Regions from separate parts of the Flavobacterium gossypii genome, predicted to be linked through region 1. Evidence: riboswitches for the same ligand, from Rfam matches in the RefSeq annotation. Region 1 holds a riboswitch; each other region holds the start of a gene.

Region 1 (5,541 bases):
TTGCTTCTAATTTTGCTGTTTATCCAAATCCATCAAACGGCTTGGTAAACTTGGCTAGCAAAAATAATATGGCAATCAATGCTATTCAAATTACAGATTTGAACGGACGTGTAGTTAGAAATATCAATACAAATGGTGTTTCTGAAACTCAAATCAACATTTCTGATTTGACTACAGGATTGTATTTCTTAAATGTTCAAACTGATTCTGGATCAGGAACAACAAAAATCGTAAAAAACTAATTACTAGTAGTTTATATTTGTAAAACCCGCTTTGTGAACAGCGGGTTTTTTTATGTAGAAAAATAAAATAAATGTTAAAGTTTGTTTCTTTGTATTGCTAATTGAAAAATAGTTCTCAAGTTTGCATCATTAAAAAGAAATAAAAATGAAAACTATTATTTGTCATATGTACTGTAAGATGTGGAAAAATTCCGCAGAGCGTACTATTGCCAAATTTTAAGTTTCTTAAAATATAAAGCAAAAAAACCTCTGCATTTCGCAGAGGTTTTTTTTTGGAACAAAACAAAATTTATAAAAGATACGATTGAAATTCTTATTAACTAACTCAAATAAATTTCAATCCTCCTCCTCGAATTTTTGAGGAGGAACAAAAAATAAAAAAGATGAACACGACAATGATGATTTGCTGTAAAAGACATATGTGGATTTATTGCCACCTCAAACTCCATTGCCAAAAGCGAACGACTTAATCTCTGTTTATATTCAAGTGTAAAGTCCTTTTGGTAAGCCAGCCAAAAGGACTTTTTGTTTTTTATCAAATAATTATCAATCTCAATAAAAAAATTATGAAAGCAATAAATGTTTTAGGATACTCCAGAAATAACGAACAATTCGTTGTAAAGACACAGAATTCTGATGTAAGAATCAGCAACAATAAAAAATTTCCAGAACTCGAAGGGCCTAGTCCGTTTGAATATATCCTTGCCGGTTTTGCAGGATGCGTCAATGCGGTTAGCCAAAAAGTAGCCGAAGAATTGGGCATAAACCTAAAATCGCTACAGGTAGAAATCACGGGAACCATAAGCCAAGAAGAAAGAGTCGGTTTCAGCAAAATTGAAATTGTACTGAAACCAACGACTGATGCTTCGCTGCAAGTGCTCCAAAAATGGTTAAAATTAGTACAGCAAAAAAGTCCGGTTTATGACAACTTGGTCAATACAACTCCGGTCGAATTGATTTTGTACAAAGAATATAATTATGCCGCATAAAGCATAAATCACAAAATTGTTTAGTTTGTTTTATTTGTTTGTTTGTTGAAAAGGCTGCTTTTGATTGCCAGTCAAAAGCAGCTCTTTTTAAACCTAAAGCCTCAAAATCATGTCAGTTAAAAAAATAAATATTATTCTTTTCGGAATAGAAACCGTCGGAAGTTCTTTGATAAACCAAATACTTGCCAGCCAAAAAGCACCTTTGGAAAACAGAAAATTTGAATTAAGATTGCCGATAATAACCAATTCTACAGTAGCTTTTTTTGAAAAACCAACTGTAAAAAATTCTTGGGAAGCCAATTTTATTCAGTTTGCAATTCCGTTTAAGGTAGAAGATATCATCAGTTTTGTTCAAGAAAATGAACTTGAAAATCTTATCGCTGTCGATACTACTGAAACCGACGATTTGCTTCCTGAATATTTCGAATTATTGCAAAACGACTTCGATGTTATCAGTACGAATCCAGTCATAGAAAAGCTTCCTGCGGATTTTAATGCATCTATAAATGCTAGCCTGAAGAAATTCGGAAAAGAATTTTTCTTCATAAATCCAATAAAAAAAGAAGCTGTTTCTGAAACGCTACTTAAGAAAATCATCCAAATTGCAGAAAAACAAGATTTGAAGTTAGCAGTATAATTTCCTTTCGGCTATTGCAAAAACCAAACATATTGCATTACTTTGCAGTGTTCATACAAATATTGACAGTTATCACGAAAGGCAGAGGGATTAGACCCGGTGAAGCCTTAGCAACCCTTTAAGCTTTAAAGAAGGTGCTACATTCTACCACGAAAGTGGATAGATAACACACAGAAAAACCTCGGTTTTCTCTCCCTTTTCCTGACAACATATCGATATTTAATTTTTAAGAAGCAAATGGCTTTGGTTTTTTCAACACTCCATTTCCTGCTTTCTGAAAAATAATGAACTTTTGGATTCAACAGAGTCGTTGCATAACCATTAGTATCGAAAAAATGTCAGACATACACAAAGCTATTAAAGAAAGAATTCTCGTTCTCGACGGAGCAATGGGAACCATGCTTCAGCGCTACAATTTCTCTGAAGAAGATTTCCGTGGCGAAAGATTTAAAGATTTTCCACATCCCCTGAAAGGCAACAATGATTTACTGTCATTGACCCAGCCCCAAGCCATTCGCGATGTACACCGTCAGTATTTTGAAGCAGGCGCGGATATTGTCGAAACCAATACGTTTTCAGGAACTACAATTGGCATGGCCGATTATCATCTCGAAGATCTCGTCTATGAATTAAACTACGAATCGGCAAAACTAGCTCGCGAAGTAGCCGATGAGTTTACTAAAAAAGACGCAAGCAAGCCTCGTTTTGTTGCAGGCTCTATTGGTCCGACCAACAGGACAGCCAGTATGTCACCCGATGTAAACGACCCAGGGTATAGAGCCGTTACTTTCGACGATTTGAGAATCGCCTACAAACAACAAGTCGAAGCATTGATCGACGGAGGCTCAGACATCTTGTTGGTAGAAACGATCTTCGATACCCTGAATGCCAAAGCGGCCTTATTTGCTATCGAAGAAGTCAAAGAAGAAAGAAATCTTGATATTCCGATTATGGTTTCTGGAACAATTACAGATGCTTCTGGAAGGACACTTTCAGGCCAAACAGTCGAAGCTTTTCTGATTTCAATCTCACATATTCCTTTATTAAGCGTCGGATTTAATTGTGCTTTGGGTGCGGATCAATTGAAGCCTTACTTGCAGAGATTGTCGCACAATACGTCGTTTAATATTTCAGCCCATCCCAATGCAGGATTGCCGAATGCTTTCGGACAATACGACCAGACTCCAGAAGAAATGCAAGCTTTGATTCGGGAATATCTCCAAGATAATCTCATCAATATAATAGGAGGATGCTGCGGCACCAACCCAGAGCACATCCGCCTGATTGCAGAAGCCGCAAAAGAATATGCACCAAGAATTGTAGAACCAGTTTAAAAAGCTACAGCTAAAGAAAAACAGAAAATGGCAGATGTTGATTGTAAGAAACACCTAAAATTATCAGGCCTTGAGCCTTTAATCATAACTCCCGAAAGTATTTTCGTGAACGTCGGCGAACGGACAAACGTTACCGGTTCTCGAAAATTCTTGCGTCTCATAAAAGAAGAAAAGTACGAAGAAGCTTTAGATATTGCCAGAGCCCAAGTAGAAGGCGGTGCCCAAATCATCGATATCAATATGGATGAAGGAATGCTTGATGGTGTTCATGCCATGACGACTTTCCTGAACCTGATTGCTGCAGAACCCGATATTTCTCGAGTTCCTGTGATGATTGATAGTTCCAAATGGGAAATCATCGAAGCAGGCTTGAAAGTCGCACAAGGAAAAAGCGTCGTCAATTCGATCAGTCTAAAAGAAGGCGAAGACAATTTTATCCGTCAGGCAAAATTGATAAAAAAATATGGCGCGGCGGTAATCATAATGGCTTTTGATGAAGTCGGTCAAGCCGATACTTACCAGAGAAGGATTGAAATCTGCAAGCGTTCTTACGATGTTTTAGTAGACCAAGTCGGTTTTCCAGCAGAAGATATCATTTTCGATCCTAATATTTTTCCAGTGGCGACAGGCATGGAAGAACACCGCCAAAACGCTGTGGATTTTTTCCGAGCTACAAAATGGATCAAAGAAAATCTTCCGTATGCAAGTGTCAGTGGAGGTGTGAGTAATGTTTCTTTTTCTTTCCGAGGAAATGACCGTGTTCGCGAAGCCATGCATTCTGCCTTTTTATACCATGCCGTAAATAACGGAATGACTATGGGAATCGTAAACCCAGAAATGCTGGAAATTTACGACCAGATACCAAAAGATTTATTAGAGCATGTCGAAGATGTCTTGCTTGACAGAAGAGATGATGCAACGGAAAGGCTTTTATCTTTTGCCGAAAACATAAAAGGCGATACCAAAGAAGTAACAGAAAAACAAGCCCAAGAATGGCGCTCGCTTCCAATTCAGGAGAGGCTTACCCATGCTTTAGTGAGAGGGATTGATGAATTTATTGAAGCCGATATCGAAGAAGCAAGACAGCTTGCGACAAAACCGATAGAGGTCATTGAAATCAATTTGATGGCCGGAATGAATGTCGTTGGAGATTTATTCGGAAGCGGAAAAATGTTCCTGCCCCAAGTAGTCAAATCGGCAAGGGTTATGAAAAAAGCAGTTGCGTATCTGCTACCTTATATAGAAGCTGAAAAAGATGGGACTTCAAGTTCTGCTGGAAAAGTACTGATGGCAACAGTTAAGGGCGACGTCCATGATATTGGAAAAAATATCGTAGCGGTTGTTCTGGGATGTAATAATTATGAAATTATCGACCTTGGTGTCATGGTGCCGCCAGAAAAAATCATCCAGACTGCCATTGAAGAAAAAGTAGATATTATTGGTCTAAGCGGCTTGATTACGCCTTCCTTGGATGAAATGGTCTATTTGGCAAAACAGATGGACAAATTAAATATCAATATTCCAATCATGATCGGCGGAGCGACAACTTCGCGCGCGCATACGGCCGTGAAAATTGCTCCTGAATACAGAGAAACCGTTGTCCATGTAAACGATGCATCTCGAGCGGTTACAGTTGCTGGGAATCTAATCAATAAAAATACCAACCAAGAATATTTCAAAAGCCTTCGTTCAGAATATGACGAATTGCGTGAAGGATACCTGAACAGAAGCCGCGACAAAAATTTCCTAGATATTGAAGAAGCCAGAAAAAATAAATTAAAACTAGATTGGGATAATTTCTCTCCAACTAAACCTAATTTTATTGGGGCAAAAACCATCGAAATAAAGCTGGACGAATTAGTTGATTATATCGACTGGACGCCTTTTTTTAGGACATGGGATTTGCATGGGAAATATCCAAATATTTTGACCGATGAGATAGTCGGGGAACAAGCTACTATTTTATTTTCTGATGCTCAAAAAATGTTGAAGCAGATGTTGTCAGAAAGCTGGCTCGAAGCGAAAGGAATCTATGGGATTTTTCCAGCAAACCAAATTAATGACGACGATATCGAATTATTTGATGAAAACGGAAAACATTTGCAAACTTTCTTGACCCTACGACAGCAATCGGCAAAAACAAAAGGAGCTCCAAACATTGCATTAGCCGATTTTATTGTACCAAAAGATTCTGGAAAGACTGATTATATGGGCGCTTTTTGCGTAACGACAGGTTTCGGGGTAGATGAAAAAGCAGCTGAATTTGAGAAAAATCTCGATGATTATAATTCGATCATGGTTAAAGCTTTAGGAGATCGTTTTGCTGAGGCTTTTGCGGA
Region 2 (5,541 bases), 1.8 Mb from region 1:
GCGCCTTTACCGACAAAAAACTGTTCGTCTGCAAAACTGGTTTTCGTAATCACGCCATTAAAAACATCATCCACATTAAACAAGCGATCTTCTGTATCTACGAATTTTGGAATAACAAAGGCCGAAATGTTTCCATCATTATTTTTAAAAGCTTGGGCTACAAGCTTAATCTTTAAGCCTTTTTCTCGAGCATATTTTAATTCTAAACCGCCAATATTATTAATTCCGATATTCAGTAAATCCTCAGGTTTTGCAATATATCCGAAAGAATGCGCTAGCAAAATCAACAACTTGTATTTGGCATCAAAGCCGCCCGTGTCTAAAATCGGATTGCTTTCTGCAAAGCCTTTTTCCTGTGCTTGTTTCAGCGCCTCATCATACGATAGATTTTCCTTGAACGTCTTTGTAAGGATGTAATTAGTAGAACCATTCACGATGCCTTGGATGGATTCCAAAAGATCATTATCATAGTATTCTTCTAAATTTCGGATAATCGGCATGCTCGCACAACACGCAGCTTCATACAATAAAGGGACATTGTGTTTTCGCTGCAATTCGAGCAGTTCTTCAAAATGCTCTGCAATCATTTTTTTGTTGGCAGAAACCACTGCTTTGCCGCTTTTTAAGGCTGTAGTTACAATTTCATACGCCGCATCGGCATCATCGATTAATTCTACAATGACGTTGATTTCCGGATCATTGAAGATATCATTCTTATCGAAAGTGAAGTTTTCTACACCAATTTCGCGCGTTTTGTTTCTGTCTTTTACGCAGATATTCTTGATGTTTGCTTTCAGTCCAGGGGTTTTCTGTAAAACTTCATACAGTCCGAAACCGACGCATCCGAAACCAAACAATCCTATATTTAATTTTTTTCTTGACATTTTGAGTGTTATTTATATGATGATTAAAATAGGATAGGATTAGTTTTTATGGAATTCGATGGCAACATTTTCTTTGACTGCATTTTGGATAGCCTGTTTTAAGTCGGCAATCAAATCATCGGCATCTTCCAAGCCAACAGAAAGTCGGATCAAACTGTCGGTTACGCCAGACTGGTATCTTTTTTCTGCAGGAATTGATTTATGAGTCATTTCGCAAGGCAAACAACACAAGCTTTTCACGCCGCCCAAACTTTCGGCAAGCTTGAACAATTTGGTTCCCGAAACAATTCTGGAAGCCAGTTTTTTATCATCAATCACTAAATCAAACGTTACTACGCCCCCAAAGTATTTCTGCTGGCTTTTAGCAATTTCGTGGTTGTGATGCGTTTTCAGCCCCGGGTAATAAACGTTTTGGATTAGTTTTTCTTTTGTCAGGAATTCGGCTATTTTTTGCGCATTTTCAGCATGCTGTCTAATTCTCAAGTTTAAAGTCTCGATTCCTCGTATTACCAACCAGCTGTCGAAAGGTCCTAAGATAGCACCCGAAGCATTTTGGATAAACTTAATCTTACTGCCTAATTCTTCAGTTGCCGTAATAACCAAGCCTGCAATCAGGTCGCTGTGTCCCGAAATGTATTTTGTTGCACTGTGCACGATTAGGTCGGCTCCAAAATCAATTGGCTTTTGGGCAATAGGAGAGGCAAAAGTGTTATCGACGCAAAATAAGATACTGTTTTCTTTTGCGATTTTTCCAATAGCACGCAGGTCAGCGATTTTTAGCGTAGGATTCGTCGGAGATTCAATCCAAATTAAAGCTGTTTTATCTGTAATTGCTTCGGCTACATTTTTAGCATCAGTAGCATCGACATACTTTACTTTGATTCCGAATTTTTCATAAATGTGCGTAAATAGGCGGAAGGCACCGCCGTAAATATCGTCAACCGCTATAATCTCGTCTCCAGCCGATAATAATTTCACGACCGCATCGATAGCTGCTAGGCCGCTGGAAAAAGCATAGCCATTAGTTCCATTTTCTAGTTTGGCGACTAAATCTTCTAAGACTTTTCGTGTAGGATTATTGCTTCGTGCATAATCAAAACCTTTGTGAATGCCAGGTGCTTCTTGTACGAAAGTGGAAGTCTGGTAAATTGGAACTGAGATAGAACCTGTTAATTCGTCAACTGGAATGTAATTTAAGATTTGTGTCTGCTCTTTCATCTTGATACTTTTTAAGATTGTTTTTAAATATTTTTTGTTTTTAAAAAAAATATTCGAAACCAGATATCGGGAGAGCAGAAATAAAAAATGCTCTTCCGATAAGTCAGAAGAGCATATAATATCTTGAAGTATTATGTACTATTTTCTAAGCTTATCTTTCCCTGCCAAAGCAAGGGTTGAATGTGGCACCTTATCCGAAAATGGACAGGTTGCCAAGACGTCATAGGGTCAATTCCCTCGGTCTTTCTGGATAAGAATAATTTTTTAAAGAACTTAAGTGCAAATTTAGAGTATAAATATTTTAAAAACCTAATAAATTTTAAAATATTTTTTATTTCGTTGATATTTAGTGTTTTATATAGTTGTCTGACTCCTGTAAATATTGGCGGCTAAAGCGTTTTATAAAATTTCATTTTTGTAAATTTGACTTTTATATCTAAAACAATAGAGGTTTTGAATTCAAAAATTGCCCAAATCATATCCCAGCTTCCATCTTTAAATTTTGAAAAATCTAAAAAATTTTACCAAGAAATTTTAGGCTGTGAACTAGCAAACGAATATGATGATCTTCTGATTTTTGTTTGGGATGGTATTGAAATTCATTTATGGAAATGCGATGATGAAATAGTTGCAGAAAACTCAAGCTGCTATATTCGCGTAAATGATATTGAGGCTGTTTTTGAGCGGTATAAGAAAGTGCTAGGCGATACAATAGCGCTAAAAAAACAACCTTGGGGAATGCGCGAATTTTATATAATCGATGACAGCGGTAATCTGTTCAAGTTTGGACAACCAATACAATAATTTATGAAAAAAATTACTCTTTTACTGCTTTTGCTTTCGAGTGTATATGCCATAGGCCAAGAAGATGCCTGGGTATATTTTACAGATAAGCCGGATGCGGCTCATTATCTTGCAAATCCTTTAGAAATGCTTTCGCAAAGAGCTTTGGATAGAAGAACGACTCAGAATATTCCGCTTGATGATAAAGATGTTCCGATTTCAGTTTCCTATATCAATCAAGTTACAGCTACGTCCGGAATTACGGTAAAAGCTAAATCCAAATGGTTGAATGCTTTGCATATCAGAGGGTCAATAACGGATATTCGTGGTCTTGAAAATTTGGCTTTTGTAGATCGTGTGCAATTTGCAAATCCAACATTGAATGGTGAAGGAAGGGCGTTGCGCCAAACCAATTCGGTTGGGGTAAAAGACTTAGAAGTTCAGGTGAATTATGGATATGGTACTTCTGGTAATCAGATTAGGATGTTAAAAGGTAATCTGTTGCATCAGCAAGATTTTACAGGAAATGGGAAGATAATTGCGGTTATGGACGCTGGATTCCCGAATGTAAATACTGCACAGCCTTTCCAAAGGCTTCTAGTCAATAATAAGATTTTAGGAGGCTATGATTTTGTTACCAGAAATGCTGATTTTTATAGCGGCGGCACGCACGGAACGCAGGTACTTTCAACCATGGGAGGCTATGTTGAAAACCAATTGGTAGGAACAGCTCCAGATGCTTCTTATTATCTTTTTATCACAGAAGATATTTTAGATGAAAACCCTGTTGAAGAATCCTACTGGGTCGAAGCCGCAGAAATGGCAGATAGTTTGGGCGTAGATATAATCAATACCTCTTTAAGCTATTTCGGCTACAACAATCCTGATTATAGCTATGCATATTTTAACATGAATGGCACAACGACTTTTATTTCTCGTGGAGCAGAAATTGCCTATTCTAGAGGTATGATTTGCGTGGCTTCTGCTGGAAATACAGGAGCTGGCCCAGAGCCACATATCGGTGCTCCAGCCGATGCAGAAAATGTTTTGGCTGTTGGTGCGGTGACATCAACAAAATTATATGCAAGTTTTAGCTCTATCGGGCCTTCTGCAGATTTTAGGGTCAAGCCTGATGTCATGGCTCAAGGTGAAGCAGCAGTCGTTTCCAACCAGTTAGGAAATGTTGTGTTTGCTAACGGCACTTCTTTTTCGTCGCCTATTATAGCTGGAATGGTAGCTTGCTTGTGGCAGGCTTTTCCGAACAAGACGAATACAGAAATCATGCAGTTGATCAAGCAATCGGCTCATTTATACAATACGCCAAATGATCAGTTCGGATACGGAATTCCGGATTTTAATTTGGCTTTGACAAATGCTTTGGAAGTTCCTACTTTTTCTTCTAAAACATTTACCATTTATCCAAATCCAGCCACTTCTATTGTAAATTTGGCCTTTCCGAATGACTATGAAAAAGCTCAGGTTTCTATTTATAACAATCTGGGACAAGAAATTCTGTATACGGAAATCCAAAATTCAAGGCCGAGTTTTTCGGTTGAAAATTTGGTAGCAGGTATTTATTTTTATAAAATTAAAGCAGGAACCAATTACCAAACCGGAAAATTAGCCATAAAATAATTCCCTGAATTTCAAGATAGAATCAAATAAAAACCAATAAAATAATACTATAAATCATTTAAATGAATAAGATTACGCAGCTTTTCAACATACAATATCCAATCGTTCAAGGTGGCATGATTTGGAATAGCGGTTATAAATTAGCAAGTGCTGTCAGCAATGCAGGAGGATTAGGGTTGATCGGAGCCGGATCGATGTATCCAGAAGTCTTGAGAGAACACATCCAAAAATGCAAAAAAGCAACCGACAAGCCGTTTGGAGTAAACGTTCCGATGCTCTACCCGAATATCGAAGAAATCATGAATATTATTGTTGAAGAAGGCGTAAAAATAGTTTTCACTTCTGCAGGGAATCCGAAAACATGGACTAGCTTTTTAAAGGAAAAAGGAATAACGGTTGTTCATGTAGTCAGCAGTTCAAAATTTGCATTGAAAGCCCAAGAAGCTGGAGTTGATGCTGTAGTTGCCGAAGGTTTTGAAGCCGGAGGACATAACGGAAGGGAAGAAACGACAACATTAACGCTGATTCCGATGGTTCGTGAAAAAATACAGATTCCGTTAATTGCGGCTGGAGGTATTGCGACAGGAAGAGGAATGCTGGCAGCTATGGTTTTAGGCGCTGATGGAGTGCAAGTTGGAAGCCGTTTTGCGGCGTCGGTTGAAAGCTCTTCACATGATGATTTTAAAAAGACTATCGTTGATTTAGAAGAGGGCGGAACGCAGGTAACGTTGAAAGAATTAGCACCAGTGCGGTTGATAAAAAACAAATTCTACCAAGACATCCAAGAACTTTATGCCAAATGTCCGACTCCAGATGATTTGAAAGTCTTGTTAGGAAGAGCCCGTGCCAAAAGAGGAATGTTTGAAGGCGATTTAATTGAAGGCGAATTAGAAATCGGACAAATTTCTGGCCTCATCCACGATATAAAACCGGTTAAAGAAATTATAGATACCATGGTTTCTGAATTTGAAAGTGCCAAACAAGAGGCAATTCATTTATAAAAAAAATCCCTTTACAAAAC
Region 3 (5,541 bases), on a different contig from region 1:
CAGAAAATAATTGGAGCTTGATTGCTGTTTCTGATGGTGCCGGTTCTGCAGTTCTAGGAAGAAAAGGAGCTGAAATTGCCTGTAATGCAGTCGTGACTTTTTTCCAAAAGTATTTTGATGAAAATACAGCTTCAGTTTTTGACCAAGAGGTTTTGAATTATCGAGAGAATACGGAAAACTCTTTACGTGAGGCAAAAATACAACTGCTAAATGCTTCAAGATTTGCGAATCAACAAATTCAGGATGCAGCCAATAAAATAGAAGTATCGAGTAAAGATTTTCATGCGACATTAATTTTTACACTGCTTAAAAAGTTTGATTTCGGATATGCAATCTTGGCTTTTGGAGTTGGCGATTGTCCGATTGGTGTTATCAGTAAAGACCAAACCTCGGTTGAATTGATGAATAAAATTGATGTTGGAGAATTTGGCGGCGGAACACGTTTTATAACCATGCCGGAGATTTTTGAAGACGAAAATTTCGAATCGCGATTTAGCGCTGTGATTGTAGAGGATTTCTCTTATTTCTTTTTAATGACAGACGGAATCTACGATCCAAAGTTTGAAGTAGAGGCCAATCTTAAGAAAATTGAAAAGTGGAATTCATTTATAGAAGATTTAAAAGGCAAAAACGAAGATCAATTGGCGGTGAATTTTCAAAATAGAAACCAAGAAACAGCCACACAGCTTTCGGAATGGATGGATTTTTGGAGTCCAGGAAACCATGACGACAGAACTTTAGCCATCATTTATTAATATATTCCGATGAAAACAGTAACAGTTTGGTCGGTAAATGACCGCTATAAATCCTATCAGTTTGTTGACAACAGGGAGCCCATGAAAGGTGGCTTGAAAGATGTTTATTTCAGTCCTGACCGAAAATATGTGGTCGCAATTTATAGAGATAAATTAGACGAAAGCCAAAAACAGCGGCTTGAAAAGATTACAAATTATTACCTCCCGCAAATTAAAAATAAAGATGCCTCCGATTTCTTCTTGAATGAAGTTTTTCGCTGGCCAGAAGATATTATCGAATACAACGGATTGACAGGAATAATTGTTCCTGCATACAATCAGAAATTCTTTTTCCAAAAAGGTCAGGAGTCGGTAGATTTGATACAAGGAAAAGAAAAAAATGGGAAATGGTTTGCAGGAGCAAAATTCAGGAATACGATGTTTCCACTACGTTTGGCGAAATCAGAACTAGGAAATTGGGCCGATTACCTACAGATTTGCGTAAATATTTCCAGAGGCGTAAAAAAAATGCATGCGATGGGTCTGGCACATTCCGATTTGTCCTATAATAACGTGCTGGTTGATCCAATTGAGAAATCTGCCGTAATCATTGACTTGGACGGTTTGGTTGTTCCGGGGCTTTATCCAGCAGATGTTATTGGAACTGCAGAGTTTATCGCTCCCGAAGTTTTGGCTACGAAGCATTTAAATAAAAACGATGCCAATCGGAAATTGCCAAACCGACTGACAGATTTACACGCTTTACCCGTTTTGATTTATATGTTTTTGCTTCACAGACATCCATTAAAAGGAGGGAAGGTTCATAATCTGGAAACAGAAATTGACGATTTGCTTTCTATGGGAGAAAAAGCATTGTTTATAGAGCATCCGGAAGATAATTCCAATCGCCCAAAACTGAATCAAGTCTCTAAATGGGATCTGCCTTGGGCTGATGTTTCAAAATTGCCCTATTCGATTACAGGTCCGTATCTGAAAAAACTTTTTGATGAAGCATTTATTTCCGGACTTCACAATCCAATGTCGCGTCCCGTAGCTGAAGTTTGGGAACAGGCATTATTAAAAACAATAGATTTGACAATTCCATGCAGCAGCAGAAGTTGTGATCAGCAACAGTATGTTTTTGATAATACTCCAGAACCTAAATGTCCGTTTTGCGGTACTTATTATCAAAAGTCACTTCCAATGGCTGATTTCTATTACCAATTCCAGCCTTCTGTTTGGAAACCAGAGAATCATAGACTGATGATTTATGAAAATCAACAACTGAATTCATGGCATGCAAATAGGAATAGCATTAATAATGAAAGGCTTGCAGATACTGAAAAAATACCTGTTGGAAATTTTGTATTTGAAGAAAATAAATGGTTCTTTGTCAACCAAAATGGCAAGTCAGTTAAAGACCTGACAGAAGGAAATGAGGTTCCAATAAATGGCAGGATAGAAATTACAAACGGAAAAAAAATACTCCTTTCTGCCGAAGAAGGAGGAAGAGTGGCACTATTTACAATTACGAATCAAAAACAATAATCAGTAATCAATTAATTTTATAACTAATGGATAAAGTAGATACTTTAATCAATCACCCAGGATTAATTGCAACATTTTCGGTTGTAATCATCATCATGTTGCTTTTGGATTTGGGGATTTTCAATAAAAAGAGCCATGTTGTTTCTAATAAGGAAGCCATAACTTGGTCAATTGTTTGGATCAGTTTGTCAATGATTTTTAGTGGATTTATCTATTATTTTATCGGACCGACAAAGTTCTACGAGTTCCAATCTGCCTATTGGATTGAAAAAGCCCTTTCTGTAGACAACCTTTTCGTATTTATTCTAGTATTCAAATTCTTTGATGTAGCCAATTCAAACAAGCATAAAGTATTGTTTTGGGGTATTATCGGAGCTTTGGTTTTAAGAGCGATATTTATCTTTTCTGGAGCTTTCCTAATTGAATTGACCTATTTGAACAAGCTTTTAGGATTAATGGGAATCGAAGGTTTCAAATATGATATCAATATTATCATGACTTTATTTGGATTGTTCTTGGTGTATGCAGGAATTAAATCATGGTCAGCCGGCGACGATGACGATGATGAAGATTATAACAATACAAGAGGTGCAAGATTGATCAGAAAGTTCTTTAAAGTAAGTGATAATTATGACGGAGATAAATTCTTTACTATCGAAAACGGAAAGAAACTGGCAACTCCTTTATTAGTTGTTGTTGCTGTAATTGAGTTTACAGATTTGCTTTTTGCGGTAGATTCAATCCCTGCTATTTTTGCTATTTCAAATGATCCTTTTATTCTTTATACATCTAACATTTTTGCCATTTTAGGATTAAGAGCCTTGTTTTTCTTGCTTGACAATTTCATCCATTTGTTCAGCAAATTGAAATACGGTTTGGCAATTATCCTTTCTTTTATTGGTATAAAAATGATAATCGCACCTTTCTACCATATTGATTCTATTTACTCGTTAATCGTAATTGGAGGGATTTTGGTTCTTTCAGTACTATTGTCAATTATGTTTCCTGAAAAAGAAGAAGCTAAAAGCGTAGAATAGATTATTTCAACACAAAATAAAAAGAGCTCTGCTGAATTATCAGTAGAGCTTCTTTATTTTTACAAGAGTCTCATTTTTAATTTGTTTCTTATCAAATATTCATAAAAATGCCTTATTGAATAAAAATAATTTAGAATAAATTCTATCTTTGCCTCCGTTATCACGAATCTCATAAAGAGATAGCAACCTGCAACAACAAGCAAGGTGCTAAAACGATAAGCCAAATCCTTTGGAAAAAATGTTGTCATCATACTTTCTTTTCGGTTTGCTTTTCGTCGTGAGCTTTATTAATTTTTAAGCTATCGATGATGAAACATATCAAAATTCAAGGTTCTGCTTTTGCCTTATTACCTTTTTTTGTATTTATTTTTACTTTCCTCGGAGCAGGAATTGTCCTAAATGATTTTTATGCTTTGCCTTCGCCAGTGGCTGTCACACTTGGAATTATTGTTGCATTTATAATCTTCAAACATTCCACAGAACAAAAAATAGATACTTTAATCCAGGGTTGTGGCAATAGCCAAATCATTACAATGTGTCTCATTTATCTGTTTTCTGGAGCTTTTGCTGCAGTCACGCAAGCCATGGGAGCTGTAGATGCAGTCGTGAATTTAGGAATCAATAATATCGATACAGAACATTTCCCGCTAGGGATATTTCTCATCGCTTCCTTTCTGTCAACTGCCACAGGAACATCTGTTGGTTCAATCGTAGCTTTAGGACCAATTGCAATTAGTTTGGCAGATAAAAGTGGTGCTTCAATGCCTTTGATTGCAGGTTCTTTGCTAGGAGGTTCGATGCTAGGCGACAATCTTTCTATAATTTCTGATACTACAATTGCAGCTACGCAGTCATTGGGTTGTGAAATGCGAGACAAGTTTAAAGTCAATCTGTTCATTGCTTTGCCCGCTTCAATCATAACTATTATTTTGCTGTTTTATTTAGGATTGAATACCGAAGTAAGTTCAGTTGTTATCCAAAAGGAAAGCTACGAATTGATTGCCATTTTGCCTTACATTCTCGTGATTATCTTTGCAGTAACAGGAGTAAATGTCTTTGTGACATTGCTGATTGGAATTTTAGTAGCAGGAATTATCGGCTTTGCTGGAAACGATTTCACGCTTTTGGGGTTTACGCAAAAAATATATGAAGGTTTCCTGAGCATGACAGACATTTTTCTCTTGTCAATGTTAACAGGAGGTCTTGCGGCTCTAGTCGAAAAAGCGGGCGGTATCGATTACGTATTACGAAAAATCAAATCTAAGATTAAAAGCAAGAAATCAGCCCAAATGGGAATCGGAACTTTAGTTAGCATTACCAATTTAGCGATAGCAAATAACACCGTTTCCATAGTCATTACAGGAGCTGTTGCTAAAGAAATTAATGACGAATATAAATTAAGTCCAAAAAAGACTGCCGCAATCCTAGATATTTTCTGTTGTATTGTCCAAGGAATCCTTCCCTATGGAGCACAAGTCTTGCTTATTTTAAACTTTGCAAAAGGAAAATTAAATGTAATCGAACTAATTTCAAATGCATGGTACATTTACATTTTGCTGCTATTTACGATAATCGCAATTTATAGCACTGCTTGGGATAAAAGGATTAATAAATTCCTGAAAGTTTAAAGAGATACCTTACGTCATTGCAATTGAATTCTTATATTTGTCAACCTAACAAGAGCAAACTAAATTAAAATAGAATGAAATTATTAGAAGGAAAAACAGCGATTATTACAGGCGCTAGCCGAGGAATTGGTAGAGGAATTGCCGAAGTTTTTGCAAAACACGGAGCAAACGTAGCATTTACATACAGTTCATCTGCAGAGGCTGCAAAAGTTCTTGAAGACGAATTGATTGCACTTGGCGTGAAAGCAAAAGGCTACCAGTCAAATGCTGCTGATTTTAACGAAGCGCAAAAATTAGTCGACGATGTTATCGCAACTTTTGGAAACATCGATATCTTGATCAATAATGCCGGAATTACAAAAGACAACCTTTTGATGCGTATTTCTGAAGAAGATTTCGACAAAGTAATCGAAGTAAACCTGAAATCTGTTTTCAACATGACGAAAGCAGTTCAAAAAACAATGCTAAAAAACCGTGCTGGTTCCATCATAAACATGAGTTCTGTTGTTGGAGTTAAAGGAAACGCAGGACAAACAAACTATGCCGCATCAAAAGCTGGAGTTATCGGATTCACGAAATCTGTAGCTTTAGAAC

The links. A riboswitch is a leader RNA that binds a small molecule or an ion and turns the genes downstream of it on or off. The one in region 1 is predicted to bind S-adenosylmethionine.
Region 2: another riboswitch for S-adenosylmethionine. It lies ahead of GGR22_RS01725 (trans-sulfuration enzyme family protein); the one in region 1 lies ahead of GGR22_RS09665 (homocysteine S-methyltransferase family protein).
Region 3: another riboswitch for S-adenosylmethionine. It lies ahead of GGR22_RS15975 (Na+/H+ antiporter NhaC family protein); the one in region 1 lies ahead of GGR22_RS09665 (homocysteine S-methyltransferase family protein).

Annotation. Positions count from the first base shown of each region.
Region 1 is NZ_JACJIS010000001.1:2,144,090-2,149,630, forward strand. Features, by position in the region: gene GGR22_RS09650 (T9SS-dependent choice-of-anchor J family protein) at 1-242, shown strand, start outside; gene GGR22_RS09655 (OsmC family protein) at 809-1,231, shown strand; gene GGR22_RS09660 (hypothetical protein) at 1,341-1,868, shown strand; SAM riboswitch class I at 1,935-2,038, shown strand; gene GGR22_RS09665 (homocysteine S-methyltransferase family protein) at 2,204-3,202, shown strand; gene metH (methionine synthase) at 3,230-5,541, shown strand, end outside.
Region 2 is NZ_JACJIS010000001.1:356,780-362,320, reverse strand. Features, by position in the region: gene GGR22_RS01730 (homoserine dehydrogenase) at 1-884, opposite strand, end outside; gene GGR22_RS01725 (trans-sulfuration enzyme family protein) at 924-2,102, opposite strand; SAM riboswitch class I at 2,251-2,359, opposite strand; gene GGR22_RS01720 (bleomycin resistance protein) at 2,556-2,906, shown strand; gene GGR22_RS01715 (S8 family serine peptidase) at 2,910-4,520, shown strand; gene GGR22_RS01710 (NAD(P)H-dependent flavin oxidoreductase) at 4,583-5,521, shown strand.
Region 3 is NZ_JACJIS010000004.1:284,640-290,180, reverse strand. Features, by position in the region: gene GGR22_RS15990 (PP2C family serine/threonine-protein phosphatase) at 1-755, shown strand, start outside; gene GGR22_RS15985 (helix-hairpin-helix domain-containing protein) at 765-2,282, shown strand; gene GGR22_RS15980 (TerC/Alx family metal homeostasis membrane protein) at 2,309-3,319, shown strand; SAM-I-IV-variant riboswitch at 3,472-3,568, shown strand; gene GGR22_RS15975 (Na+/H+ antiporter NhaC family protein) at 3,628-4,947, shown strand; gene fabG (3-oxoacyl-[acyl-carrier-protein] reductase) at 5,022-5,541, shown strand, end outside.